4 regions of the Blautia sp. DFI.6.71 genome follow, and region 3 is predicted to be linked to each of the others. Evidence: riboswitches for the same ligand, from Rfam matches in the RefSeq annotation. Region 3 holds a riboswitch; each other region holds the start of a gene.
What was found. Region 3 has a riboswitch for cobalamin ahead of LJE12_RS10075 (ABC transporter substrate-binding protein). Riboswitches for the same ligand answer to the same signal wherever they lie in the genome.
Positions count from the first base shown of each region.

Region 1: it holds a riboswitch for cobalamin, as region 3 does, so the genes downstream of both, LJE12_RS12110 (cysteine-rich small domain-containing protein) here and LJE12_RS10075 (ABC transporter substrate-binding protein) in region 3, are expected to answer to the same signal.
Region 2: it holds a riboswitch for cobalamin, as region 3 does, so the genes downstream of both, LJE12_RS02605 (sirohydrochlorin cobaltochelatase) here and LJE12_RS10075 (ABC transporter substrate-binding protein) in region 3, are expected to answer to the same signal.
Region 4: it holds a riboswitch for cobalamin, as region 3 does, so the genes downstream of both, LJE12_RS03325 (hypothetical protein) here and LJE12_RS10075 (ABC transporter substrate-binding protein) in region 3, are expected to answer to the same signal.

Region 1 is NZ_JAJDMJ010000027.1:28,533-36,104, reverse strand. It holds gene LJE12_RS12125 (BMC domain-containing protein) at 1-206, shown strand, start outside; gene LJE12_RS12120 (BMC domain-containing protein) at 218-646, shown strand; gene LJE12_RS12115 (EutP/PduV family microcompartment system protein) at 735-1,250, shown strand; cobalamin riboswitch at 1,313-1,507, shown strand; gene LJE12_RS12110 (cysteine-rich small domain-containing protein) at 1,915-2,211, shown strand; gene LJE12_RS12105 (C1 family peptidase) at 2,622-4,898, shown strand; gene LJE12_RS12100 (hypothetical protein) at 4,918-5,922, shown strand; gene LJE12_RS12095 (hypothetical protein) at 6,416-6,799, shown strand; gene LJE12_RS12090 (glycyl radical protein) at 7,183-7,572, shown strand, end outside.
Region 2 is NZ_JAJDMJ010000002.1:195,569-203,140, forward strand. It holds gene LJE12_RS02605 (sirohydrochlorin cobaltochelatase) at 293-1,690, opposite strand; cobalamin riboswitch at 1,892-2,068, opposite strand; partial or broken gene hisI (phosphoribosyl-AMP cyclohydrolase) at 2,424-2,750, opposite strand; gene hisB (imidazoleglycerol-phosphate dehydratase HisB) at 2,829-3,416, opposite strand; gene hisD (histidinol dehydrogenase) at 3,524-4,828, opposite strand; gene hisG (ATP phosphoribosyltransferase) at 4,831-5,478, opposite strand; gene hisZ (ATP phosphoribosyltransferase regulatory subunit) at 5,482-6,600, opposite strand; partial or broken gene LJE12_RS20465 (DUF6783 domain-containing protein) at 7,220-7,345, opposite strand; partial or broken gene LJE12_RS20470 (DUF6783 domain-containing protein) at 7,304-7,426, shown strand.
Region 3 is NZ_JAJDMJ010000020.1:1,068-8,639, reverse strand. It holds gene LJE12_RS10100 (response regulator transcription factor) at 1-1,152, shown strand, start outside; gene LJE12_RS10095 (sensor histidine kinase) at 1,152-2,978, shown strand; gene LJE12_RS10090 (GntR family transcriptional regulator) at 3,153-3,524, shown strand; gene LJE12_RS10085 (ABC transporter ATP-binding protein) at 3,528-4,373, shown strand; gene LJE12_RS10080 (ABC-2 transporter permease) at 4,370-5,020, shown strand; cobalamin riboswitch at 5,108-5,376, shown strand; gene LJE12_RS10075 (ABC transporter substrate-binding protein) at 5,492-6,616, shown strand; gene LJE12_RS10070 (FecCD family ABC transporter permease) at 6,631-7,572, shown strand, end outside.
Region 4 is NZ_JAJDMJ010000003.1:132,614-140,185, reverse strand. It holds gene LJE12_RS03350 (CotH kinase family protein) at 1-1,678, shown strand, start outside; gene LJE12_RS03345 (polyphosphate polymerase domain-containing protein) at 1,665-2,417, shown strand; gene LJE12_RS03340 (DUF4956 domain-containing protein) at 2,414-3,085, shown strand; gene LJE12_RS03335 (DUF4832 domain-containing protein) at 3,078-4,439, shown strand; gene LJE12_RS03330 (transposase) at 4,527-5,627, opposite strand; cobalamin riboswitch at 6,076-6,258, shown strand; gene LJE12_RS03325 (hypothetical protein) at 6,399-7,572, shown strand, end outside.

The DNA of each region.
Region 1 (7,572 bases), on a different contig from region 3:
TGAATATGACACCGCCTGAATCTGCAGTGATTGCATCTGATATTGCGGTAAAAAGCGGAAATGTTTATCTGGGATTTGCAGATCGATTTACAGGCACACTGATCATTACGGGAGAGATTTCCGATGTAATGTCAGCGATGACTGAGGTTGTGGATTATTTCAGAGACACTCTGGGTTATGTAGTCTGCAAGATTACCAAAAGATAGGAAGTGTTGGGATGGCAGGGATGACAACCAGAGAATTACTGGAAAAGCTTTATAACCAGGATTATGAGAAACTAAAGGGAAAAAAACTGCGTATGACCAGGGTAAGGGTTCCGGGAAAGGAAGTGTGCCTGGCGCATGTGATCAATCCTTCACAGAGCTGTATTTATCAGAATCTTGGTTTGCATATTGGAGTCCATGAGGGAGAAGACCACACAGGAGAAGCAATCGGAATGATTCGTTTTACCCCATGGGAAGCAGTGGTTGTAGCTGCTGATATTGCAGTGAAAAGTGCAAATGTGGAGATTGGTTTCATGGATCGCTTCAGCGGATCATTGATCCTTACGGGAGGTCTGACGGAAGTTCAGACTGCAGTGGAAGAAGTGGTGAAATTTTTTAGAGAGGTGCTTGGCTTTAAGACTTGTGCAGTTCACAAAAGTTAAAACATACGAAAAGTCAGTTATTCTGTATCGATGGTGCTTATGTAACTGCCGGAATAGCTGAGAGAAGTGAAAGGGACAGACATTAAATATGAAGAAAATATTTCTGATGGGCAGAAGTGAAGCAGGTAAGACTTCATTAACGCAGGCATTAAAAGGCGAAAAACTTCATTATGTAAAAACGCAGTATACGAATACGGATGATGATACCATTGATTCTCCGGGAGAGTATGCAGAGTCCAAGCATTTCAGCGTAGGGCTGGCCTGTTTTTCTTTTGAAGCAGATGTGGTGGCAATGGTACAGTCAGCAGATGAACCTTTCAGTTTGTTTGGCTATGGCAGTAATGCATTTATTCTGAGACCACTGATAGGAATCATTACGAAAATAGATTCTCCTTATGCGAATGTTCCAATGGTGCGTCAGTGGATGCTGAATGCAGGATGTGAAAGAATTTTTCTGGTAAACAATGTGACCGGAGAGGGGATTGATGAGCTGAGAGCGTTTTTGAATGAGGATGTTCCAAAGCTGAGTCTGGAAGAAGCAAAATTCAGACAGAGTCTTGGTCTGAATGAATGGGATCCGCTGCCGGAAGGTGTGGAATATTGAAAAATATATTGATAAATAGTTGACAAGCTTGTTGCAGGGTGTTATTATAATGACAGTATAATTCCATACAGAACATATTAAGTGCTGATACTGTGAGAAAGAGCAGTACAGAAAGAGGGAATCAGGTGAGAAACCTGAGCGATCCGGTCACTGTAACAGAGGAGCAAATCTCAGAATGTCCATTGTGCCATAGCATGAGAAGGAGAGAGGAGCGATGAGCCTGGAGCCAGGAAACCTGCTTGGTATGGCGAGGTTAAACTTCCGTGTAAAGTGTAACAACCAACTCCGTTGAATCCGCAGCTTCGGAGTGTTGTCTGCTTTTATCTGAAGGCAGACATTTTTTATGGAATGCGCCTGTTCTTTATGAATTATACATGATTAAATGGCAGGCGATACTACTTCGGATTTATTCGTTCCCTCCGCGCACTCATGAACGGATTTTTTTCTACCCCGGGGTAGCATCGCTCCCTCTTATTAATTTTAAATGTATGATCTGTGAAAAATACTGTAATGAATTTTCAATGCTTTGTTATGTGAAGAGAAATTGATAATTTATTAGAGTATTTTTTTTATTTCGTCCTCTGATGGGTGGGATTGATGGAGAATGAGAAAACGGAATTATTCTGGAAAGATAAAAACTTGCAACAGGAGAGGAGAGGTAGCAATGGAGAAACCTTATTGGGAAGGGAAAGAATATTCTTATTTCAGCCATAAGAAATGTGAATTTTTTCCGTGTCATAAGAATGCAGATCCGGATGATTTTAACTGTCTGTTTTGTTATTGCCCGCTATATGCCCTGGGTGAGAAATGCGGTGGGAATTTCCGGTATACGGAAAAGGGAATTAAAGACTGCACAAACTGTATGCTTCCGCATAAGCGAAAAAACTATGGGTATGTCACAGGAAAATACCAGGAACTGGCTGATATGATGAAAAGAGCAAAGGAAAGTATCAGCAAATAAGAGGAGAATGCGTTGCTGCTTAGAACGGAGTGAACAGTAACAATGTGTCAGATTAGCACAAATAAGAAAGAACGATTTTCATTGTAATACAATGCTTGTTCTGCTAGAATAAGGATAGCAAAAGAGAAGAGTCTGTAAGATTTTCAAGTCTGTTCTGAGTTAGTATATAAAGCATTTCACACACATTTTTCACACTTTTCACATGCACAGAAGAAAATGCATCACAGGCATTTGACGTCTTTTCCTGGCGACATTTTCTTGTCGGCAGAGCTCTGCATTTCTACATAGAGCCGTCGGAAAACAGGGAAAATTCACTGTTTTCCGACGGTTTTTGTCATTGATCATGGTTGAAAAACAAAAAAGATACTGATATAATGATATTATATTTATGTAAGGGAGTTAACTACTACATGAAAAAAAGAAATACAGCGATACGCGCATTGTCAGTTTTTCTGGCTTATTCAATGGTTTGTACATCGGTACCCGCTGCGGGTCAGGAAATGTTTGGATCCGGAGTCAACAGGGAGACAGAAGAAAATACATCAGATCTGAAAGAATTTCAAAGTTCACAGGCAGATGAATTTGGAACAGATACGGGATCGGATGCAGAATTGTTCGGAAGCGATGATGCAAAACAGGAGTTTCAGGATGGAGAAAACTCAGAAGAGGGTACAGACGGAATCAGGTATATTAAGGGTCGTCCGTTGACAGAAGAGGAAAGAAAGGAAGAACTGGAACCCTTTAAAAATTTAAAACCTTTGGATCCGGGAATTGAAGTGGAGAGTGATCTGACATCAGTTTATGCTGCATATGGAAACAGGGAGGCTGCATTTCCATCTTCCTATGATGCCAGAAAGGAAGGATTAGTTACGCCCGTAAAGAATCAGAATCCATTTGGAACCTGCTGGGCTTTTGGTATGGCAGCAATCATGGAGACTTCGCTTCTGGCACAGAACAAAGGAACCTACGATCTGTCAGAAGAACATTTATCATATTTTTTCTCCAACAGACAGAATGATCCTCTTGGAAATACCCCCGATGATAAGAATTATGTACTGGGAAATTATCATGTAATAGGAGGTAATGATCACCTGGCGGCTATTTATCTCAGTACATGGTCGGGAATGACTACAGAGGCCGATGTACCATTTCCTACGGATTCTTCGCATCAGCAGGATCTGACTGTACAGATTCCGGGAAGTAAGGCTTATAATTCAGCGGCATATCTGAAAAATGCATCTGTTTCCAAATACAGTGAGGAACGTATGAAGGAAATGTTGCTGAATGACCATGCAGTATCCATTATGCTTTATATGAAGGAAAATTATGTAAACCCGGACACAGCAGCATATTGTTATCCTGTTGGAAAATCAAATTCGACTGTAATTAATCATATTGTGACAGTGGTCGGATGGGATGATACGTATTCAAAGGATAATTTCCTTCCTGTTTCCAATGTAACATCTGATGGTGCGTGGATCATCAAAAACAGTTGGGGGGAGAAGAAAGGAGACGGAGGATATTACTATCTTTCTTATCAGGATCCCAATATCAGTAAACTTGTAAGTGCAGAGGCAGTGGCTGCTTTGGATCAAAAGTATAGGAATAATTATTTTTATGATGGTTCTTCAGCACTTTCAGTGATTCCGATACAGGCGGGACAGTCAGTAGCAGCAGTTTATGAGACAACTGCAGGAAAGGGAAAAGCAGAAGTCCTAGGGGAGGTTAATCTTGTTACAAACAGTGACAATGCCTGTTACAAAATTCAGATATACACCGATCTGACAGATCCATATGACCCGGAAAGCGGGACCGCTGCATATGCTGCTCCATATGAGTTTGAACAGCCAATCGCAGGTGTACAGACTATCAGTGTACCAGAGGTGGTTTTGAAACAGGGAAGCAGATATTCTGTTGTGATCACAAACAGTGGGATTGAAAAAATCAGCTTTGGAGTGGAAGCAAAGTCCAGTTATGGAAACTGGTTTACCTGTACGGCGGGGATAGAAACAGGGCAGACATTCTATAAGAGTGCATCGGAAACGGCCAGGTGGACAGATGGAAAGACGAAAAACTGGACGGCAAGGATCAAGGCACATACAAGGACCCTGAATCAGTCATGGGTGCCGGATACACCGGTATTTCAGGTGAAGGCATATAATTCCGGATACAACCTTATTTCATGGAAAAAAGTTTCCGGAGCTACAGGATATTATGTGTACAGAAAACCTGCAGTAGGTGGGAAGTGGTCCCAAATTGCAGATGTCGGGACATCGGAATTAAAATATAAAGATAGTAAGGTTACGGCTAATGCATCATACCGTTATACAGTAAAAGCATATTATGAAGCATCCGGAAAAAGATATTCAGGTAAATATAAAACCGGCGATGTGATTAAAGCAGCACCTGCAGTGCAGAAGGTTACTTCTGTGAAATCTGAGAAAAATGGAATCCGTATCCGGTGGAAGCCTCAGAAAAAATGTGACGGCTATTATATTTACAGAAAGAAAAAAGGTGGTTCCTATCAATTGATAAAGAAAATTTCCAATGGAAATAGTTCTTCTTATCTGGACAAAAAAGCACAAAAAGGTGTATCATACTATTATGCGGTAAAAGCATATGTTAAAGAGCCATATGGAAATACATACAGCAAATATAAAAGTTCATCTGCTGTAAAAAGAAAATAGGAAATGAAGGAAAGAGATTATGAAGAGAAGGTTTGGAACAGTAATAGCAATGGTACTGTGCTTTATTCTGACAGTGGTTTCTGTTTATGCGGATGACGGAAAGGGTCAGAATCCGGATTATGTAACAGATTATTATATGATCGTACAGAGTACACAGGGCGGGGTAGATATTTATGATGAAGCAGACACTCAGAGTGTTAAACTGAATGACAGCAAGATTCCAAATGGAACTGCCATTCACGTTCTGGGTGAGAAGAATGGAGCAGACAATAAAAAATGGGCATATGCACAGTACCATGGAATGAACGGATATGTTCCTATGGATGATCTGGATCCGGCTTCCAGAGAAGAAGCTGCCAATGAGGAATATCGTACTTTCGGAGGCAAAGATGTGGATTTCGAAGTAAAGGTTCATGGAAACGATGGAAACGTATCGGTTTATAACGGACCTGGAGAGAAATTTGATCAGGTTTCAGGAACAGAGGGAATCGCAGATGGGACAACTGTACATATTTTTCAGTATGTTCAGGGAGAAGACGGAACAAACTGGGGGAAAACAGACACAGATGGTGTGACACAGGGATGGCTGAATCTTGATCGTGATACAGATTACGTAAATGAAAATGTATCCGCAGATGCACCGGAGGCTACAGGCACATCAGGAAATGTTCCGGTGGCTGCTGTTACACCAACACCGGAAGCAACTCCAACTCCGAAAGCCACACCAACACCAGAGGTAACACCTACAGAAAAAGTGACACCGACACCGGAGGCAACACCTACAGAAGAAGCAACACCGACACCGGAGGCAACACCTACAGAAGAAGCAATGCCAACACCGGAAGAAACAGAGACGCCTGCTTCGACAGAAGACAAGGAATCCGATGATAAGCAGAGTCAGAAAACATCAGGAAAGAATGTAAAAGCAGATTCAGGAATGAAGAATCCTGTAATCTGGATTAGTGGTATCGGGATTATTGTTATCATAATTTTACTTATTTATTTCCTGAAGAAGAAAAAGTAAGAGTTAAAATCATTAAAGAATGCCGTCGACGGCAGAGAACAGTTACAAAATAAACAGTGGAACTAAAAGAGCAGCGCATCGGATGATGCAGCTGCTCTTTTTAGAAAATGTGTGTGTATAATTGAGACGTTATGAGGAAACCTCAAATCAGTCTTAATTAACAAAAACTATTAATGTGTGTGCATATATAGTCTACAATTTTTTTGCAATTTAATCAAGATGGAATTTTATAGAACGTGATATATTTGTTACTGTTCACTGGTAATATCCCGCGAGGTGTTTTTTGTGAGCGAAGGTCACAGAAAACCCGAGATATACCGCGCGAATTTATGCGATTAGCATAAATTCTGTGCATCGCGAAGCGTGTTACTGAGAACGGAGTGAACAGTAACATATATTTTGAGGAAAGAGGCTATTCAGACTTTTTACTTGCGTAACTCTGGCGGGAAACGTATAATAGAAAAAAGCAATACTCGAGGGTGAGGAAAAGAGGATGAAGATAACGGAAGAACTGTTAAATGAGATGAAAATTAAGGATGAGAACTTTTCTGACGGTCTGATCAAGCCGGACGGCGATTACGTAAGAATACCCAGAGGACATCTTCATGGAATGATGGAATTGCTTCCATGGACAGAGAACGAAATCTGGAAAATGATCCCGGATGATGATTCTCCGCTGTTCTGGCTGATTGAGAAAACAGGATGCGTTCTTACGGATTATAATAATTCTATTGGCATGAAGATGACACCTGCTCAGCAGACTGTGTTTGATATGATGCGAAAACATGGGGTTCTTACAGATGATTATTACGATCTGACGAAACAGAGGGAGAAAGTAAGAGAAGCCAGAGAACAAAAAGAGAACAGGAAACAATAGTTAAGTGCATATGAATATATGGGAGTGCAGCGATGGAAAAGCATTCTCATTAAAGTCATCCGATGCAGAAAAAACAATATACGATATTAAAAAGCAGCATATCAGAGTTATGGATCATAACCTGATATGCTGCTTTTAACGTGTCTGAAGAAAAATGAAATGTCAATCATAAAAACAAAACAAAAACAACCAGAACGGAAGAAAAAACAAATAAAAAACAACATAAAAGTTCAGAATATACATGTTGATTTATGTTGACTTCGCGATAGCCATAAGGTATAATGAATCTATATGAAAACATGGAGGATATTGCTGTCAGAATGATACCGGAATGTATTGGGGTCTGGTATGGGTGCAGCTTTTATTCATGAGAAAGGAGTAACATGGAAAAATTTCAAACATCAGATATTCCCAAGTCTCCCAGAATTCAGAAACTGGTAGATGCATTGTATGAACATATGCCGGTGATCGAATCAGCCAGAGCAAAGCTGATCACAGAATCTTATAAGGAAACAGAAGGAGAACCGATCATCACACGCAGAGCAAAGGCTTTTGCGCATATTCTTCATAACATTCCGATCATTATCCGTGACAATGAACTGATTGTCGGAAGCAGTACGATTGCGCCGAGGGGATGTCAGACATTTCCGGAGTTCTCTTATGAGTGGCTGGAAGCTGAACTGGATACAGTTGCGACCAGAACTGCGGATCCTTTTGAGATTGCTGAGGAGACCAAAGCCGAACTTAAGGAGGCAGATAAGTACTGGAAAGGG
Region 2 (7,572 bases), on a different contig from region 3:
TTATAGTTTTTTCTATCGTGCTGTTCAACCCATCTGCTGCAGAGCAACAGGCTTTTGAACAGGTGATGGCAAATATATTATAGTAATTCCAGAAAATAATGCAATTAAGACAGTTCCTCTGGATCTTTCTCAGATGTGCGCACGTTACTGTGAACGGAATGAACAGAAACGTGCGAACTGTTTGCAGTATTTTATGGAATTGCTATGACTTTTTTTTTCTTATCATATAATATATCTGCCCGGAAACTTTTGCAAGTTCTCCGGGCAGTTTATCTTGTTTGAACAATATTTTTTATTCAGCGTCAGCCTCTGCAGTATCAGCTGTTGTCTCAGCTGCGTCATCTGCCTGTGCATCGTCTGCACTGTCATCTGTTGCTTTGGCATCAGTATCTTCTGCTGCTGCATCGTCAGATGCTCCAAGAGAATCAATTGCTGCTTTTGTATGAGCCACATACAGATCTTCTACTGCTGCGATTCTTCCAAGACCTGCGATCTGACAGTCAACACTGTCGAAATCACCGGATGCCTCAAACTGAGATTTCCAGGAATCTGCATCATCACCAGCCATATCATTGTTAGCGTGGTCTCCGGCAACAACCATCAGAGGACGAAGGATCACATTCTTGAATCCTGCTTCTTTTACTTTCTCGATAACCTTGTCACATGCTGTGTCTTCCGGTTCTCCCTCTACAGTTCCGATGAAAGCGTTTGTGAATCCAAGATCATCCATCTGTGTCTGCATCTGGTCATAGGTTACGTTAGCTGTATGGGATGTACCATGTCCCATGAATACAAATGCTGTGCCTGCATCTGCTGCTGCTTTCATATCATCAAATCCAGCTTCCTTGCAAGCTTCATCTGTGATTGCCTGAGCAACTGCTTTCTTGTCATCATTGATCACTGTAGCGTCATCACCAACTTCACCGAGCATTGGCTCTGCAATTGCAACAGATTCAAATTTGTCTTTGTATCCATCAATTGCCTCTGTCATTTCATCATATTCTGCACCATGCATCAGATGTGTCGGCTGTACAACAAGATTCTTAACACCGTTAGCTACTGCACGGTCAAGAGCCTGCTGCATATTATCGATTACTTCATCATCTCTTGCCTGTACATGGTTGATGATGATCTGTGCTGTAAATGCACGTCTTACTGACCAGTCCGGATATGCTTTTGCAAGGGCATCCTCGATTCCTTTGATATCCTCTGCACGGCTGTCGTTGAAGGATGTACCAAAACTTACTACAAGAAGTTCATTCTCACCAATCTCATCCTGGTTACGAGGATCATCTTTGGAAGCATCACCTGTGTCACGTCCAAAGTATTCAGGGCTTGCTTCTTCGCCTGTTACCAGTTCTTTCTGAGCATCTGTAAGTTTGTCCCATGCTTCTTTTGCTGCTTTGCAGTCTTCGTCAGTTGTGTCTGTTCTTTCCTGAACATAAATCTTATCGATCAGGGCACCAACTTCGTCTGCGGCTTTCTGATCATCATCAGAAGCTTCTGTTGTATCATCAGATGCTTCCTCTGTATCTGCTGCATCTGCATCGTCTGCAGCTGCTTCTGTGTCATCTGCAGCCTCTTCTGTTGCTGCATCATCAGATGCAAAAGCAACTGTACCTGTTGCTGCTGTCATGGAACAAGTCATGGATACTGCCAGTAATAAGGCTAACATGGATTTTCTTTTCATTTCGTTTTTCCTCTTTTATTTCTCGTATTTCCGGACAATTGTATGCACAAAAAAGGCAACTGCATATTCTGCAGCTACCGCTTTCCCATAAATACATGGTTTATATGTACCAGATATATCTGTAATTTCCGATTCTGTCTGATTCATTTAATAAAAGAGCTATGTATCGTTATGAGAATACAGGTTCTGTATACCGCAGACCTTAAATTCTACGCCAAGGCAGTTCTCCTGACTTCGATCATCGCTGTTTCTCCCTTCCCGGTTTCCCAGTGGTTTCTGAAAAGCAGCTCCCATACACAGTGACGGTATCGCTCCGGATTCTCACCGGATTCTCTTTTGCGCATCAAGCGCGATGCAACCTTTGCGTTATAACATTGCACATATTTAATTCGGATATTCTTTTTTTATCACATTTTACCAAAAATGTCAATACAATTCATGTATATTTTCCTTTAATGTTTGGCATTAGTTACTGTTCACTCCGTTCTCAGCAACACGCTTCGCGATGCAGGAAATATGAACCTCCTTGTGCAATGCCCAAGGAGTATCGTTTGCTTCGCAAACTTAATTTATGCTAATCGCATAAATTCGCGCGGTATGTCTCGGGTTTTCTGTGGCCTTCGCTCACAAAAAACACCTCGCGGGATATTACCAGTGAACAGTAACGGCATTATTAAAAAACTATCGATTCTCTTACCACTATCCCGTTATATTATCGCGTTATTCATTACACTTCTGTCAGGGTTTTGAAAAAACAGGTTCTGTTTCCGGTATGGCAGGCTGCACCGATCTGCTCTACTTTAGCAAGGATCGTATCATTGTCGCAATCCAGTGTAAGGGATTTTACAAACTGAAGATGTCCGGATGTGAGTCCCTTCGTCCAGAGTTCATTGCGGCTTCTGCTCCAGTAAGTCATTTTACCTGTTTCAAGAGTGGTATTAAATGCTTCTTCATTCATATACGCCAGCATCAGCACTTCGTTTGTCTGATAATCCTGGGCTATAACAGGTACCATTCCATCACTGTTTAATTTAAAATCAGACCATGCGATGCTGCTTTTTAAATTCACTGTATTTTCCATTTTCTGTCTCCATCTAATTTATTGATTGCCATAAATCATTTCGTAAATTTTCAAATTTTACAAACTGCCCTTGGTAGACAGAACATCTGTGATCCTTGGATCATAGGATGTGGCTGCGTCCAGTGCTTTGGCAAAACTTTTGAACATTGCTTCTGCTACATGGTGATTATTCCCACCTGCCAGAACCCTGATATGAAGATTCATGCCACAGGCATAGGAAATGGCATAGAAGAACTCTTTTACCATTTCCGTGGACATGTCACCAATCCTGTCTGTGGTAAACTCTGCATCCCATACAAAGTAAGGTCTTCCGGACAGATCAATCGCACAGAGCACCAGGGATTCATCCATGGGAAGGATGCAGCTTCCATAGCGCTTAATCCCCTTTTTGTCACCAATTGCTTCTTTTAATGCAGTTCCCAGAACAATTCCTGTATCCTCGATGGTGTGATGGTCATCCACCTGAAGATCACCATGGACTCTGACACTGAGATCAAAGAGCCCATGACGGGTAAATCCATCCAGCATATGGTTAAAAAATCCCACACCTGTCTCAATATCAGAATATCCGGTTCCATCCAGATTTATTTTTAATTTGATTTCTGTTTCTTTTGTATTTCTTTCTACTGAGGCTTCTCTTGCCATGGTTAAGTCCTCTCTGTCTTACTTATTTTCAAACACTCTGAATCCATTGTTTTAATGCGCAAACTACAGTTTACATTATAGCAGATTTCAGATTCAAAGCCTTACCATTATTCTTCATCTTCATCCTCAAAACGAACTGCAATAGAATTTGCATGTGCAGTAAGCTGCTCAGAAGTTGCAAACTGAATGATATCTTTGTGTATATTACGCAGTGCGGATTTTGAGTAATATACAATACTTGATTTCTTGATGAAATCATCTACGGAAAGAGCTGAGAAAAATTTGGCTGTTCCGTTTGTAGGAAGTACATGGTTCGGACCTGCAAAATAATCTCCCAGTGGCTCGGAACTGTACTCTCCGATAAAGATCGCACCTGCATTCTTCACTTTCATCATATCTTCAAAGGGATTGGCTGTCACGATCTCCATATGTTCCGGAGCGATTTCATTGGCTGCCTCAATCGCCTCGTCCATATCCTCTGCAATCAGAATGTATCCAAAGTTATCAAGAGACTTCTGAATGATTTCTTTTCTGGAAAGAACCTCCACGAAACCTTTTACTTCTTCATCTACTTTCTTCGCAAATTCTTCACTTGTAGTGATCAGGATAGCACATGCCAGTTCATCATGCTCTGCCTGGGAAAGAAGGTCAGCTGCCACAAAATGCGGATTAGCTGTCTCATCTGCAAGAACAAGGATCTCACTCGGTCCTGCAATGGAGTCAATGCTTACATAGCCATATACTGCTTTCTTTGCAAGAGCTACGAAAATGTTTCCGGGACCTACGATCTTGTCTACCTTCGGAATACTCTCTGTTCCGAAAGCAAGGGCACCGATCGCCTGTGCACCACCCACCTTATAAATCTCATCTGCTCCTGCTTCTTTGGCTGCTACCAGTGTGGAAGCGCATACTTTGCCATCCTTTCCGGGCGGTGTTGTCATAACAATATGCGGGACTCCTGCCACTTTCGCAGGTACAATATTCATCAGTACAGAAGACGGATAAACTGCTTTTCCACCGGGTACATAGACACCCACACGATTTAACGGTGTTACTTTCTGTCCAAGCATAGTTCCATCTGTTGTGCTTGTAAACCAGCTGTTCTGGATCTGTTTTTCATGATACTGACGGATATTGACCAGAGCTTTGCGGATCACTCCAAGAAGTGCAGGATCAATCTGCGCATAAGCCTCTTCAATTTCTGCATCTGTGACGCGGATAGTCTCTTTTGTCACATCAGCTTTGTCAAATTCTTTTGTATAGGCAAAAAGAGCTGCGTCCCCTTCATTTTTTACTTTATTAAGGATCTGAGCTACTGTGGATTCAAATTTCCCATAGTTATTCGGGCTTCTTTTCAGCAGATTCTCAAGAATATCCTTTGTTGATTCTTTTGTTAATTTTACTGTACGCATCTTTACATCTCCTCCTGAAGAACTCTTCTTAAGTCTTCAATAAGTTTACGGATTCTCTCATTTTCCATCTTCATGCTCACCTGATTGACTACCATTCTGGCAGACAGCGGGCAGACCTCTTCCAGCACCTTCAGTCCGTTTTCCTTCAGTGTACTTCCGGTCTCCACAATATCTACGATCACTTCAGACAGACCAACGATGGGTGCCAGTTCAATGGAACCGTTTAATTTGATCAAATCTACTGTCTGGTGTTTTCTGTTAAAGAAGTAATCCTTGGCAATATTTGGATATTTAGTCGCCACACGGATCAGCTGGTTGTTCTCCAGAACTTCTCTGGCACTCTCCGGTCCGCAGACACACATCTTACATTTTCCAAATCCAAGATCCATCACTTCATAAAGCTTACGGCCTTCCTCCAGGATCGTATCCTTTCCCACAATTCCGATATCTGCCGCACCATACTCTACATAGGTAGGAACATCCGGCCCTTTTGCAAGGAAGAATTTCATCTTCAGTTCTTCATTGGTAAAGATCAGTTTACGGGAATCTTTATCTTTCATCTCTTCGCAGGTGATTCCTGCTTTCTCAAACATCTCCATTGTTTTGTTGGCAAGTCTGCCTTTTGTCAGGGCAACTGTCAGGTATCTCATGGCTTATCTGGCCTCCTTTTTCAAACGTAATGCCACACATCTGCCCTCTGCACGAAGTTTCTGTGCCTCTTTAATGACTTCTGTACGGTTCTGTGGCTCGTATTCGATTACTTCCGGCTTCTCCTCTTTCTCAGAGATCAGTTTCTGGCTGGAAAGTGCAAGAAGAAGGTTATCTACTTCAAGGGCAAATCCGATAGATGCCGCAGGTTTGCCAAAGTGTTTCATCAGGCCATTGTAACGGCCTCCCTTGATCATAGGTTCACCGGTTCCGTAAGTATATGCCTGGAAAATGATACCTGTATAGTACTGATATTTACTAAGCATTCCAAAATCGAAAGAGATATACTTTTCATATCCGTAGTTTTTCATAATCTCATAGATTTCTTCCAGTCTGGAAACTGCCTCCAGTGCGCAGGCGTTGTTTGTCAGACTTCTGGCTTTCTTTAAGACTTCTTCTGAACCAAACATCTGTGGGATTTCAGTAAAGGCTTTCTGCATACTGTCTTTGAGTTTCTGTTCTTCTACAAACTCTTCTACTCCGAAAGAATTTTTCTGCGAGATCAAAACACGAAGACGTTCTTCTGCTTCCGGACCGAGTTCGGCTTCTTTTAATAAGGATTTGAAGTAATCTACCTGTCCGACACTGACCTGAAATTCTGTAAGACCTGCTGCCAGAAGGCATTCCACTGTCATGGCAAGAAGTTCTGCATCTGCATCTGCGGATTCATCACCGATCCGTTCTACTCCCATCTGTGTGGTTTCTTTGAGATGTCCTCTGTAGCTGGTGTTATTAATAAATGTGTTTCCTGTGTAGCAGAGGCTTACAGGTTCTTTGTCCGGGGAAAAGTAGGTTGCACAGGCTCTGGATACAGACGGGGTGAAGTCAGGCCTGAGTACCAGGGTGTTGCCTTCTCTGTCAAAGAATTTGTAGAGTTCTTTGGAGGGGATGGTTCCTACTTCACGGCTGAATACTTCGAAGTATTCGAATGTGGGGGTTTCTATGTCTTCATAGCCATACTGGTGGAAGACGCGATGGATTTTCTCCTGTACCTTTCTTTTCTGGCTGCATTCGCCGTTGTAGATGTCTCTTACACCTTCAGGGGTGTGGAAAATACGCTGCATGGGTGGTCCTCCTCTTGGTTATGTATTGTGGTTGTTATTACTTTGCCAATTTCGCTTTAGTGTAGTAACGTGCTACTAAAGCAATGCGAGACTAGATAGAATTATAATTGTTTTTTAGAAAAATGTCAAGTACAGTTAATGTTATTATTATATGTTTAAAGGGACGCTCAGAAACATATTGTATTTGAGATGCGGTTTCGGTGCCTAAGAGCTTCTAAGTCTTCAGAAAATCTGCTAAAACCATGAGAAGAAAAGCCCGGAATTACTCGCTGTCGCTCAGACAAGGGGCTTTTCTTCTCATAACGCAGATTTCCTGAAAACTAAGAATCTCTAAGACACCTGCAAATGCACCTCAAATACAATATGTTTCCGAGCTGGTTTTCGCAATGTGGAAGATTATGATGGCTATAGCAAGTCTATTAACTAATGCATTTAAGACAGTTCAGCCGAGTGCGAAAGACAAGGAAGATACCTACAGGCGTGCTGACGCACATCAAGGATATCTGACGCAGGATTTCACGCTCTGATGAACTGAATCAATATACATTATAAGAGGCTTGCTATAGTATGCCAGCCAGTTGATTTCTTCATGATTACTGCCAATACACAGCGCAGAAATTTATTTTATTTCCGGTGCATTTGCAGGTATCTTAGAGCGTGTCTGAAAAAGGCTTTCTGCAAGATGTGCGTCACAATTTGTGGGATATTTTGCCCGGATGAGGGCGCCGTAGCGGGCTACGGCAACTGAATTCGGGTGAAATATCCCGCAAAGTGGGGCGTGCAGATTGCGGGAATGATTTTTCAGACACACTCTAGAGTTTCTTAGGCAAAAAAAATCTGCGTTATGAGCCGGCTGTTTCACTGTCTGAGCGAAGTCGGCGACGGAGCGAGTTTGAGAAGACGGCTCATGCTTTTAGCAGATTTTTTTTGCCTTAGAAACTCTTAGATGCCGAAACCGCACCAGAAATAAAA
Region 3 (7,572 bases):
ATGGAACGACGATTGAAGGAATCTGCATATGGATATATGGAGTGGCTTCTGAATCAGTATATCCACCATACACGACGTAAGGTATGGGAGCCCTTAAGTGAGATGTTTCCTCTGAGACAGGAAGGCTATCTGATGTTGATCCGGATCAATAAGCAGCATCTGATTCTTAATGAAGAGATGAAACGGGAGATAGGGTATTTTATAAAAAAACATCTGATAGATACATCGTCAATTACATTTCAGGTCAACGGAACAGAAAATCTGCTGGCTGTGTTGGCCTTGTCAGGATCAAGAATTGAACAGGAACAGATCACTCAGATAGAGGAGTTTATTCAAAATATCCTGGTACTTGAGAAAAACAGAATTTATTTTGCAGTCAGCTCTCTGTATTCGGATATGGAAAGCTGCGGAAACAAGGCATATGAAGAGGCTATGGCCGCGATGAAGTATTCTTTTTATGAAGAAGAAAGATATTTGCAGGCAGAGAAATATCTGTCTGATGAAAAGCAGGAGGATTCTGTAGGCAGTGAAGCAATTCTGAATTCTATAAAAGAAGGAAATCTGGAAAAAAGCGAAGCAATTTTTGAAAAAATAACAGAGGTTCTGTCAGAGCATAAAAGTGTTCAGCCGGATATTTTTAAAAGAAAAATCGTATTCTTTTTTTTCAGAATCTTACGTTATATGGAGCCCTATCTGAAAGCTGAACACTTGTCAGAATTAAATGCATTGGATAATCGTCTGATCGAAAGTCAGTGGTATTCTGAATTGAAAAAAAGGTCAGCGGAATTAATAAAAAATATAATCGCTTTCCGGGAAATAGCAGATTCACAGGAGACAGATCCTTTGGATGAAAGCAGGCGGTATATAGAGGAACATTACCAGGACGAGATCAGCCTGGAGCAGATTGCTGCATTGTATCATTTTAATGCTTCGTATTTCAGTACTTTATTTAAGCAGAGATTCGGAATTTCCTTTTCTGAATACCTGTCAGATATTCGTATGGAGAAAGCAGAGAATCTTTTGAAAACATCTTCTGATAAGGTAAGGAAGATTGCATTGGAAGTAGGGTATAAGGATCCCAATTATTTTAACAGGGCATTTAAGAAACGTCATAATATGACACCTGAAGAATTTCGCAAAAGAGTTGGGTGATGATGGAAAAATTAAAATATACAAAATTTAAAACTCTGCTGATTAGTTCATTTATTTGTATTTCCATTATTCCTGTTGTGCTTTTGGGTTTATTTATCTTCCATTTGTCAAAACAGGAACTGATCAGGCAGTCAGAAAAACAAATGTGGCAAAATGCTGAGAATGTCAGTGATATTCTGGATGAAAAGTTGGATTATATTGAGGAATTTTCATTAAAAATAAATGTAGATGCGAGAATTTATAAAATATTTCAGAATCTGGATACGTCTGACAGTATGCAGCTTGAAAGTGCCAGTCAGGAAATTTCAAAAATTTTGTTGGACTATCTGCCGTGGAATAACACGGTTTATTCTACGCATATTGTGACTCCGTATTATCAGTTTGGCGAAAAGGAAAAGAACTATTATCCAAATTATAGCTTTATGGGTTCTAAAATACAGAAAGCAGCAGATGAGGCAAATGGAAAACTTGTGTGGATTCCGGCATATAATTATATGGACATGTTTTCAATTGAAGATATGCCGAGAGATTTTCTGGAATATGAGCATGTATTTACGGCTGTCAGAAAGCTGCAGTTAAGCAGGGTAGAATCAGGACATATTGAACATCTGGAAAATAAGACTGATCAAATGTATCTGGTGGTTAATTTTACAGAGGATAATCTGAATAATATGCTGAAAAAGTATACAAAGGCAAATTCTCAGATTCTTTATTATATCATGAGTGAAGATGGCAGTGTTGTTGGTCCTTACGGTGAGAATGAATCAAAGCTGTTTCGAAATGTAACTGCAGCTGATATGGGAATTACGGAGAATAAAGGAACTGTAAAATACTACGGTGCAAATAATCAGGAATATATCGTAACCTATTCCAAAAGTATGGTGACGGGATGGTATACACTTGCCATGATTCCAGTTAATGTTTTCAGCAAGAATATTGCTACAGATCTTACCAGGGCAATATTGATTCTGGTAACTATAGAAATTATTTTATCTGTTATTACGGCTGTTCTTATTTCCAGAAAGATTGGGAAAAAAGTTTATAAACCGCTGCACATGATAGAGAAAACAGGAGAGGGTAATTTTACTGCAAGAATTGTATATGACAACAGGGATGAGTTTGCGTTTTTTTATAAAAAACTGAATGAAATGAATCAGAACCTGCAGATGTTGGTTCATGAGAAATATGAGATGATGATCCAGAAACGAGACACGGAGATCATGTCGTTAAATATACAGATGAATCCCCATTTTCTCTATAATTCGCTGAATATCATTAACTGGGTATGCCTTAAAGGAGAACAGGAAAATGCCAGCAAAATGCTTTTGGATCTGTCGAGAATGCTTCAGTATACCAGCCAGAATGGTGATGTTCTGGTTCCGCTGTGGGAGGATCTGGACTGGCTTAAACGGTATATTGGAATTATGCAGAAAAGATATCAGGATCAATTTGAAGTGAGTATGGATATACCGGAGTATTTAAGAAGTCTGGAAGTTCCAAAGTTATTTCTGCAGCCGTTTGTAGAGAATGCCATTGTGCATGGATTTAAAAATTATCAGGATTCCGGGAAGATCTGGATTTCAGCAGAGGAAGAAGAAAATGATATTCTTTTTTATGTAGAGGATAATGGATGTGGAATCTGTGAGGAAGATTTGAAAGAGGTTCTGAATAAAGAGCGAAAGAGTATAGGCGTCAGAAATACAAATAAAAGGATTCGTATGATTTATGGAGAGAAATATGGGGTTACCATAAGCTCACAGCTGGAAGAAGGCACAGTTGTAACCATAAGACTTCCACTAAAAGTTAATTCGAAAAAACAGAGTTAGATTAAGGTTATATGGATATTCAATTTTATGAGAAGGCGATTGTGAAAGATTGCCGGAAATAAGGTTGAATATCCATTTTTGATTATAAGCAAATAAATATCATGTATAACAGTATAAAACAGTTGACAACAGTTATGCACTGTTATATACTGTTTGCAGATGGAGGAGAAACATATGCATATAATAATCAATAATTCATCCATGGTACCTATTTATGAACAGATCATAGACCAGATTAAGTCTGCGATTATCAGAGGAGAGTTACAGCCGGACACTGTATTACCTTCAGTACGCAGTTTGTCAAAGGAACTGAAGATCAGTGCCCTGACTGTGAAGAAAGCCTACGACAATCTGGAAGAAGAGGGATTTACCGTCACTGTTCATGGAAAAGGAACCTACGTTGCAGCCACAAATAAAAACCTGATGAGGGAAGAACAGCTCAAAGAAGTAGAACATGATCTGGAGCAGGCAATCATGAAGGGCAGAAGATGTGGACTGAACGATGAGGAAATCAGAAATCTTTTTGAAATGATCATGGAGGACTAAGACATGTTGAAAATCAGTCATTTGCAGAAACATTACAGAGGTTTTTCGCTGGAATGTTCTATGGAAGTACAGCCTGGGATGATTACAGGACTTATTGGAAGAAATGGTTCCGGGAAATCCACCACATTTAAAGCTTTGCTTGGCCTGATCCATCCGGATGGCGGAGAGATAGAGGTCTTTGGGAAAAAGGCAGAAGAGCTTAAGCCGGAGGATAAGCGGAAACTGGGAGTTGTTTTTGCAGATTCAGGCTTCAGTATGTATCTGACAGCAGCGGGCGTGGCAAATATCATGAAAAGCATATATCCAGATTTTGACAGAGAGAAATTCCTGCAGCAGTGCAGAAGATTCAATCTGCCCACAGACAAGAAAATCAAAGAATTTTCCACTGGTATGAAAGCAAAGTTTAAAGTACTGGCAGCATTAAGCCATAAGGCAGAACTGCTGATTCTGGATGAGCCCACAGTTGGTCTGGATGTGATTGCCAGGGATGAGGTGCTGAACATGCTGAGAGAATATATGGAAGAAAATGAAAGCAGTTCTATTCTGATCAGTTCCCATATTTCATCAGATCTGGAGAGTCTTTGTGACGATTTTTATATGATCCATGCCGGAAAAATTATCCTTCATGAGGATACAGATGTACTGCTGTCAGATTATGCAGTTCTTAAAGTTGCAGAAGAAGAGTACGAAAAACTGGATCAGCAATACCTTATTAAGATCCGGAAAGAAGCTTATGGATACAGGTGTCTGACAAACCAGAAACAATTTTATATGGAAAATTATCCAGATGTTGTAATTGAGAATGGAAAGATTGATGATCTGGTAGTGATGATGGAGGAACAGGTATGAAGGGATTATTTGTAAAGGATATAGAACTGATGAAACAGCAGAAACAGTATTTTATCCTGGTTATTGTAATGGGAGTCATCCTGAATCTGGCAGGAAGTGGGAGCGTCAGTTTTGCTATAGGATATTTTACGTTTGTCACAGCAATTTTTGCCATTACGACTATAAGTTATGATGAGTTTGATAATGGTCTTGCATTTCTTATGACCTTGCCGGTTACCAGAAAACAGTATGTGGCGGAGAAATATCTGCTGGGAGCAGGGCTTACGGCTGCAGCGTGGGGAATTGAAGCAATAACGGGAGTGATCTGTAAAGGTGTGGCAGAGCTTCAGGGGTGCCTGAGTGAGAAAATTATTGGCACTCTGATATACATTCCACTGGCGCTTCTTATGTTGTCAGTATCGCTCCCGCTTGTAATACATTTTGGAGCAGAAAAAGGACGTTATATTGCAATGGTCATGTGGGCTATTATAATTGCCGTAGTTTATGCTCTGATAAAAACAATGGGACTTTCAGCAGACGCAGTCGATGCATGGCTGAATGGACTGAACCGGGGAATGGTATTGGCTGGAGTTGTATTGTTTACAGTAATTGTATATATGGGGTCTTTTGGGATTGGTGTCCGGCTTATGGAGAAGAAAGAATTCTGATGTGTCTCGAATATGGTTGTAATTATAAAAGCAGTGTGCTAGAATTGTATCAGCGTAATTGAATAAGCTGTTAAGTGAACATTATCATATGCAGATTTTGTGTATGGTAATGTGAGAGGGAATCAGGTGAAATGCCTGAACGGTTGCGGCCACTGTATACAGAAAAAAAGCGGGATTGTAATATGTCATTGCATAAATATGTGAGAAGGCGGAATCCGGCTGCCAGAGAGTATCTGGAAATATTTCTGATACAACATTCATGAACTGCTGAAGCATGGATGTTGTATCAGTTTTTATTTTGTGGAAACTTTCTGTGAACTGTGAGTCAGGAAACCTGCCTGACAGCGTAAAGAAGGAGCTTCCGTAAAAAGTATCCGTTATTCTTATCACTTCTATTTTACTTTTTCTGAAGTCCCATCTTTTCGGTTACACGAACAGATAAATAACATATACGAAAAGAGAGGAAGTCAAATGAAAAACAGGTATTTATCCACAAGAATCATGGCAATTATGATGGCAGCAGCTATGGCAGTTTCCGCAGCTCCGGCAGCTTTTGCAGCAGAGAGAGCAGACTCTGAGACAATCAAAGAGGACAATCAGCCGGCAGCAGATGCAGACTCTGATACACAGGAAGATGCAGACGCACAGGATTCAGCAGATGCAGATAAGACAGCAGACGCAGAAGGTACAAAGACAGAATATCCTCTGACCATCACAACCTATGATTATGATGGAAATGAAATCGAAACAACCTATGAAAAGGCACCGGAGAAAGTTCTTGCTGTATATCAGGGAAGCATTGAAACCATGCTTGCACTTGGCCTGGAAGACCGTCTGGTAGCTACTGCAGGTCTTGACAATGAAGTTCCGGATGAACTTAAAGATGCATTTTCAAAAACAAATTATCTTGATGAATTTACCCCATCCCTTGAGACTGTAACGATGTTGGAGCCAGACATGATCTTATCCTGGAGCTCCCTGTTTTCTGATAAAAATCTCGGAAATGTAACAGACTGGATCGACAAAGGCTGCAACACTTATTACAACACAAACACACGCCCTGACGGAGACAGAACTCTGGAAAATGAATTTACAGACATCTTAAATCTTGGAAAGATTTTTGATGTACAGGACAAAGCACAGGCAATCGTAGATGATGCACAGGCAGTGATCGATAAAACTCTTACAGCAACAGCAGATGTAGAAGAGAAACCAAGCGTAATGGTTCTGGAACCTCTTGGAGAAGATATCACAAACTATGGTGCAAAGAGCCTTGGTGGAGATATGGTAACACAACTGGGTGCGACTCTGGCAAACCCGGATGCTTCTACAGCAGGAAAAGAAGATATCATTGCAGCAAACCCTGATGTGATTTTTGTTGTATACATGCCATATGCAGGTGATGATCCGGAAACTGTAAAAGAAAGCCAGCTTGCCGTTATCAAGGATGACGAAGCACTTCAGAGCCTTGACGCTGTAAAGAACGGTCGTGTTTATCCGATCATGCTCAGTGAAATGTACGCAAGTGCAACACGTACACAGGATGGTATTGAAACTTTCGCAAAAGGATTATATCCGGATGTGAATCTTGACTGATTGAGGACATAACAGTGAAAGAACAGGTTTCACAGACAAAAAAAGGCAGTGTGCTCAGGACATCCATGTATGTGGCAGTTCTTATCGGGCTTGCGGCATTTTTGATTTTTTCCATTCTGGCAGCGATCACTTTTGGAAATGCAGATCTGTCACTGAAAGATGTATACAGTGTCATTGCGTATAAATTGTTTCATATCAAAAGCCTGTCCGCCTATGCAGAAGGCGCAGTTCACGATGTTGTGTGGCTCATTCGACTGCCCAGAGTCCTGCTGGCTCTGGCAGTTGGAATGGCTCTTTCCGTCTGTGGCGTAGTTATGCAGGCGATTGTCCAGAACCCACTGGCAGATCCGTATGTACTTGGTATTTCCTCCGGTGCATCCTTTGGTGCAACACTGGCGATCATGCTTGGAGTTGGTGGATTTCTCGGTGGAAACTCAGTTGGTGTTACTGCATTTATTGGTGCAATGGTCACTTCTTTTGCAGTCATTGCTATTGCAAACATGGGCGGAAAAGCTACTTCTGCCAAACTGATCCTTGCCGGAATGGCTGTCAGTGCGGTATGTTCTGCTTTTTCCAATTTTGTTATCTATATCACCAACGACAAAAATGCAGCAACAGAAGTAATGAAGTGGACGATGGGAAGCCTTGCAGGCGCAAGCTGGAGCAGAGCAGGTGTGATGTTTCCGGTTACATTGATCTGTGTGATTATTTTCTGGACGCAATATCGTAATCTGAATCTGATGCTGTTAGGAGATGATGTATCGATCACACTGGGAACTGATTTGCACAGGCTGAGAACTTTTTATCTGATCGTTGCTTCTGTAATGATTGGATTTGCAGTATATTGTGCGGGTGTGATCGGCTTTGTAGGACTTGTGATCCCTCATGTGATCAGAATCCTGTTTGGAACAGACCACAGAAGATTACTGCCATTAAGTGCACTGCTTGGTGCATCA
Region 4 (7,572 bases), on a different contig from region 3:
AGATAACAAAACAGAACAGGTAAAGGCGGAAAAAGCGGAGAAAGAAGAAATCAATGAGATTCATTTAAGAGATAAGGATTCTTTGTATGAAAATGATGATGATACCAGTGTTGTTACCATGTATCTTACTGTATCTAAGGGAAATTCATCGGAAAATACATATCATACATGGAAGGAAATCAACAGCTATTCTGTTTATGATTACGAAGATATGGGAGTGGAGAGATATCAGGTGGCAGGACTTTTGCAGGTGGGAGATGAGAATGGACCGACAGAAGGGGAAGTCGGATATGGAGAACGCGTGCCTAATGCAACTGTTCAGATCAGGGGCCAGACATCCAGCCAGAATGCACAAAAAAATTATAAAATTGAGTTAAAAAAGAATAAAGGAACGTGGAGAGGCCAGAGAACCATTAACCTGAATAAACATATGACAGAAGGAATGCGCTTTCGAAATAAGCTGGCATATGATCTGATCAGGGGAATTCCTCAGATGGTTGGTTTACGTACACAGTTTGTGCATTTGTATGTAAAGGATAATACAGAAGAATCAGGTGGAAAATTTGAGGATTATGGAATTTATACACAGGTTGAACAACTGAATAAGACGGCATTAAAGAGTCATGGACTGGATTCAAACGGACAATTGTATAAGATTAATTCTTTTGAATTTTATCGCTACGAGGATATTATAAAAAAAGAAGATGATGCAGGATATGATAAGACAGCCTTTGAAAAAATGCTGGAAATAAAAGGGGATTCAGATCATACCAAATTGATCGATATGCTGACAGATCTGAATGATTATTCTATAGGGATTGAAGATGTACTGAAAGAACATTTTGATGAAGAAAATATTGTTTACTGGATGGCATTTCAGATTCTGATGGGAAACGTAGACACACAGAACAGAAATGTTTATTTATACAGTCCTCTGAATTCAGATATCTGGTACTTTATTGCCTGGGATAACGATGGCTGTCTGATGAGACCGGAATATGAATTAAGGAATTTTTCGGATCAGAACAGCTGGGAAAAGGGAATCAGCAATTACTGGGGAAATATTCTGTTTCAAAGGTGTCTGAAGTCACGGTCTTTCCGGGAAAAATTAAATGATGCCATTCTGGATCTGAGGGAATATCTGAACAAAGATATGCTCACATCAAAGATAGAGAGCTATAAGAATGTACTGAAGCCCTATTTATATTTGATGCCTGATGCAGAGTATGAACCGCTTACATCTGAACAATACGATCAGATTGCAGCATCACTTCCTGATGAGATAGAGAAGAACTATCAGTTATATCTGGAAAGTCTGGAAACACCAATGCCATTTTATATAGGTGTTCCGACAATAGACGGTGATAAGCTGAAATTTAACTGGGATGTATCTTATGATCTGGACGCAGAGGACATTACGTATTCTGTAGAGGTTGCAAGAGATTATCTATTCCGGGATGTGATCTATCAGAACACAACACTGATTGTTCCGGAAGCCGAGATGGACCTTCCGGAAGCAGGACAGTACTTTGTGAGAGTAAGAGCAACAAATACATCTGGAAAAACGCAGGATGCATTTGATTATTATGTAACAGATGAAGGAAAATATTATGGTATGAGGTGCTTTTACATAACAGAAGATAGTACGGTAGAGGAAGACGATTATGAAGAAGGCTGACAGGAAGAAAGAACGTTTTCGTAACGAGTGGAAATATCTTATCAGTACCAGTGAGAAAGAAGTCCTGAATCTTCGGATGAAGCCACTTATGAAACTGGATCCTCATGCAGAAAATGGAGGATATCTGATACGGAGCCTGTATTTTGATGATTACTGGAACAGTGCATATGAAGAAAAGGAAAGCGGCGTTCTTATGAGGAAGAAATACAGGATACGAATTTATAATTATAGTGCTGAAAGTATCAAGCTGGAAAGAAAAAAGAAGTTCGGCAGTTATATTTATAAAGAAGATGCCCCTCTGACAAAAGATGAGGTGCAAAAAATTCTTTCCGGCGAGTATGAATTTCTTCTGAAAAGCCCGTATAATCTTTGCAGGGAATTTTACATAGAATGTATGAGTAATATGATGCGGCCGAGAACAATCGTAGATTACGAGAGAGAACCATGGATCATGGATGAGGGAACAGTCAGGATTACATTTGATACAGATGTCAGAGCGGCTGTTGGAAGCTATGACATTTTCGACAGTACGCTTCCGGCTTTATCTGTACTGGAACCGGGAAAACTGATCATGGAAGTGAAATTTACAGAGATGCTGCCTCAGATTCTGAGAAATCTTCTGCCGCCGCAGGCAGCAGAATTTACAGCAGTTTCCAAATATGTACTGTGTTATGAAAAAACGCGGTACATGAATGGATTTGAGTATTGGTATGATACACAGGGGAGGATGATAAGATGAGTGTACAGGATATGATAAAAAAATCTGTACTGGAATCAGGAATGTTCAGTCAGTATGATATACCTAAGATATTGGCTGCTCTGGCAGTGGCTTTGATTTTGGGAAGTGTGATTTATCTGGTTTATCAGAAATTTTATGTTGGAGTTATTTTCTCCAGAAGTTTTGCAGTTACACTTGTGGGAATGACAGTGCTTACCTGTATGGTAACACTTGCGATCAGCAGCAATATTGTGATTTCTCTTGGTATGGTTGGTGCATTGTCTATTGTACGTTTTCGTACAGCAATTAAAGATCCGATGGATCTTCTGTATCTGTTCTGGGCAATCACATCGGGGATTACAGCCGGTGCAGGTATGTATGCATTAACTCTGTTGACAGCTGTGATTATCATTCTGATGATCACCCTGTTTTATCACAAACAACAAAATGGAAGAATTTATATTGCAGTGATTCATTATCAGGGAACTCAGGCGGGAGATGAAATTATCCGTTGTTTTGGAAAAAGAAAATATTTCGTAAAATCAAAAACTATGCGCAATGAAAAAACAGAAATGGCAGTGGAAATATATTGCAGACAGAATGATATGGAGTTTATGGAAAAAATCCGGGATATCGGTGGAGTGGAAGATGTTACATTGATTCAGTATAATGGAGAATATCATGGCTAAAAGTCAGAAACGATATCTGGTTCTGTTGGGTTTTGGACTTTTAGTTATTATAGCAGCAGGAGTATGGATGGTATTTGGAAGAAAAACTCAGATATATGAAAAAACAGAAGAAATTTTTGGAAATCCATTAATGGGATATGCACCTTGTGCCTGGGAAGAAACAATAGGAGAGGATATATCTTTACTGTATATGGATATTACCTGGGCTGAACTGGAACCGGCGGAAGGAAAATATGACTGGGAGAAAATCGAAAGAGAAAATCAGACTGACAGATGGAGAGAAGAAGGGAAACACCTGGTACTGAGGTTTGTGTGTGATATTCCCGGGGAGGAAAAGCATATGGACATTCCACAATGGCTATATGACAAAACTGATCATGCGGGAACCTGGTATGATATGGAGTATGGAAAGGGATATGCTCCTGATTATAATAATGAACAGATGATACAATATCACAAAAGGGCAGTTAATGCACTTGGAGAGCATTTTGGCAGAGATGGACTGGTCAGTTATATCGAACTTGGAAGTCTGGGGCACTGGGGAGAATGGCATGTAAATATTTCCGCAGGAATACAGAGTCTGCCGGAAGAATCTGTAAGAGAACGTTATATGATTCCATGGACAGAGGCCTTCCCTGATTCCATGATACTGATGAGAAGACCTTTTAGTGAGGGAGAACATTATGGAACAGGTCTCTACAACGATATGACCGGACAGCCAGAGAGCACAGAGGAATGGTTTCGCTGGATTAATGAAGGCGGTGAGTTTGACCAGACTCATGAGAAAAAAGGGTTATCCGCAATGAAAGATTTCTGGAAAAAGTTTCCTTCCGGAGGTGAGTTTACAAGTTCAATTACAATGAAAGATTTGCTTGACACAAATCTGGATCAGACAATAAATCTGATAAAGAAAGCACATACTACTTTTCTTGGACCGAAAATAGCGGATAAAACTTATGAAAATGGTTATAGGAAAGTTTTAGGAAGCATGGGATATCGTTTGTGGATTTCGCAAGCAAGCCTTATTCAGATGCCGGGTTATGTCAGCCTGAATCTTAAATGGAAGAATGATGGAGTTGCACCATTTTATGAAGACTGGCCTGTATGGGTTCTGGTAGAAGATGAGGATGGAAATAGTCTTGAAAAAGAAGCGGTTGACATTTCGTTAAAATCACTTCTGCCGGAAGAAACTTTACAGACAAAAACAAGAATGCAGGTAAAAAAGCTGATCTCACTGGCCGGAAAGAAATATAAGATCAGTATAGGTATTGAAGATCCGATGACTGGGAAATTAGCTGTTCGATTTTCAATGAAAGGAACTTATAATGAAGGGAAAAATTATCTTTTTCAGTAAACTGAAAGAGTTACGTTTTGATATTTAGAAACTAAAATTACCTTATTTAATTACTATAAATGAGCAAATTTGAAAAAATGCACAAAATTATCCTGCTAATTTCATAAATGCTTCAAAATCATCACTTGCTTTTGCACATAGGAATAGATACTGATACTTTTCCTGATGAACGGCACTACAGATTCGATGATATCCATCTTGAAAAGACCGATATCCGCCAGTTCCTGTGACACAAATATAATGTGTCAGTGACATCAACAGCCAGTACCTCTGTATTCCCTTTGAGGAGCGTATCTGGTATGTATCCAGGGCCAGATGGTTTTTGCATTGCCTGAAAAATATCTCAATCGGCCATCGACAAACATAACAGGAAAGGATCTCCTGTGTAGATAAGGATACATTTGTGCTAATGAAAGCACGTAGTGCTTTAGGATTACCAAATGCTTTTTCAGGATAGCTTAAAAGAACAACTGCATTTTCTATGCCGCTGAGGTTTCCCTCATACCGGTACACATAATAGTTGCGTTTTTTGACTGTGACGAGGTCAAATCCTTTATGTGTTGTGGATCGTTCAGCAGCCAGTTCACTGAGTTTCTTTTTCATTCCTGATGGATACAGCAGACGGTTTGTTTTCAAAGCACCAATGGTATGGAACCCTTTCTGTACAAAAGTATTGATTATTTTTTCAGAAACATACCAGCAGTCACAAAGGAAATAAGACATTACTGGTGGAACAGGCAGTTCCTTTGCAATATTTTGTACAATATCAATCTTGGAAATTGATTTATTGTACATTACAAAAGCATAGTTCAGGACAATGCCGTTACAGGAAAGCATAACAGCTACTGCCTGATGTCCGTAGTCCTGTTTCCCCTTTAAATGGGATTGGTGAAAGTACGCATCTTCAATCGGATACAGAGCCTGTGACGAAGGCTTTGTCTTTGAAGCTATCGTATCGTCTACAATGCAGAAAACAGGCTTTCCGGTGCGTGCTGCTTCTGAATAAATAATCTCTATAACAGAACGTTTTAACGTATCTGAAAGTAGAGAATCATCCCATTTCCCTGAATTAAGGAAATGTGCAATCGTAGTTCTGTGACAGGAACTGTTTTTAGCAAAATCCGTGGTTTTTCCATGATATCCTGAAATGAAAATGCTGATCAGGATACTTATAAGGTGGTTTATCACCCGGTTCGAATAAAATTTGCATAAATTTAATTTCTTAAGCTGGTTGTATATGAATGCGGAATGATGTATAGTATTTGCGAGAGACACCTTCTTTCGTAAATATTGCAAATGTTTGTTTAGGCACTTTCATTATACAACACACGGAATCGAGGTGTCTTTCTTTTATGCAAAATCACGAACTTGCTCATTTATAGTAGTAAAAATATTTTAGCATAAACAAAGAAATGCCACAAGAGAAGGTAGTGCTGCAAAGAGACCCTTATTATGGAATAGATACTGGAATCTGAATATTCAAGACCATAGTAAAAGTGAATAAAAAAACATATAAATATTAGATGTAAATTATTGACGTTAACCAAATGGAATTATATAATAAAAATATAATGAAGTTGGGGAAAAGCCTTAGCGCGGAGTAAAAATAGTTTTTGACTTTTAGCCCCTGATATCATATTATAAAAATAATGCATGTTTCCAGTAATATGGAATTAAAAGGGAAACCGGTGCAAGTCCGGTACGGTCCCGCCACTGTAAAAGGGAGCTTTTTATCATATATGTCACTGCTTAAGAGGCGGGAAGACGATAAAATGCGATGAACTTAAGTCAGGAGACCTGCTTGCATTAGAAAAGGTTATTTCTTACGGTGTATTAAGAAAGGCTTTATTTTTATACCTAAAATACATTTTAAGAAGAGGATCTTTTTTACTTCAGGAAGGGATGTGAGAAAAGAAAACTTGAATTTTTATACAAATACGACAGAAAGGTAAAAAAGGAATGAAAAAGATAATTAGTTTTATATTGACAATGATTATGCTGCTTACCTGCACCAGTATTTCAGTTATGGCATCTGATGTCCAGAGTGATACAGCAGATCAGGATGAAAAAATGACAATAGGAGTGTCTGTATATAATCTGAATGATGCGGAAGTAAGAGAGTTTAGAAATTATTTTGAAAATTATGTCGGTATGGCTTTTGAAGTTGAGTTTTTATATTCTTCCAGTATAAGCACTGCAGAAGAAGAAATCAGCTTTATAAATGAGCTTCATGAAAGAAATGTAAAGGGAATTATTTCTTTCCTTTCCTCTGATCTTGAAGAAGTTCTTCCGGTATGCGAAGAATATGGTATGTATTATGTGCGTGGTTCAGGAACGATCAGTGATGAAATGTATGAGAAAGTAAAGGATAATCCTTACTTTCTGGGAACGATAGGAACATCTGTTGAAACAGAAAAGGATGCGGCTGCCAATATGGCGGAGTATTTTGCTTCAGAGGATCAGAATAATCAGAATCATTACATAATAGCATGTGGAGGATCTGCCATCGGTAATGAGATGCATCGTCTGAGAACGATAGGTATTCTGAATAAGCTTCAGGAAGCATATGGTCTGTCATATGAGAAGTCTGTAGAAGAACTGGTGAATACGCAGGATACGGAAGAAATTGAAACAGGCAGTGATATTAAGATTACTCTGGTTCCGGGTTATCCAAAAGATCATCTGGATGAAAAGCTGGCTGCTCCGCTGAATACAGGAGAGTATAATGTTATTCTGAGTGTAGTGAGCGCAAGTGATTTTATCAAGGTAATTGATGCTTATGAAGAAGAGAACAGTACAGATGTATTGTTGGGGTCAATTGATTGTTTTACAGAAGATACATACGAAATGTTTAACAAGAAGGGATATAACGGCAAGGAAAGAATCGACTATCTTGTAGGAAAATATGGTGCTATCGTTGCACCATCATTTGTTGCTATGAAGAATGCTCTGGAAGGCTTTGCAGAAGATTACCGTGAAGATGGAAGTGCTTTCCGGCTGCAGCAGTCATTTTGGACAGCGGATTCAGTAGATGAGTTTAATAAGCAGTATGTGTTATCTATTGGAATGTATGATAATACATATAGTGTAGAGGACATGATGGGAGTTCTGAAATCCTATACACCGGAAACAA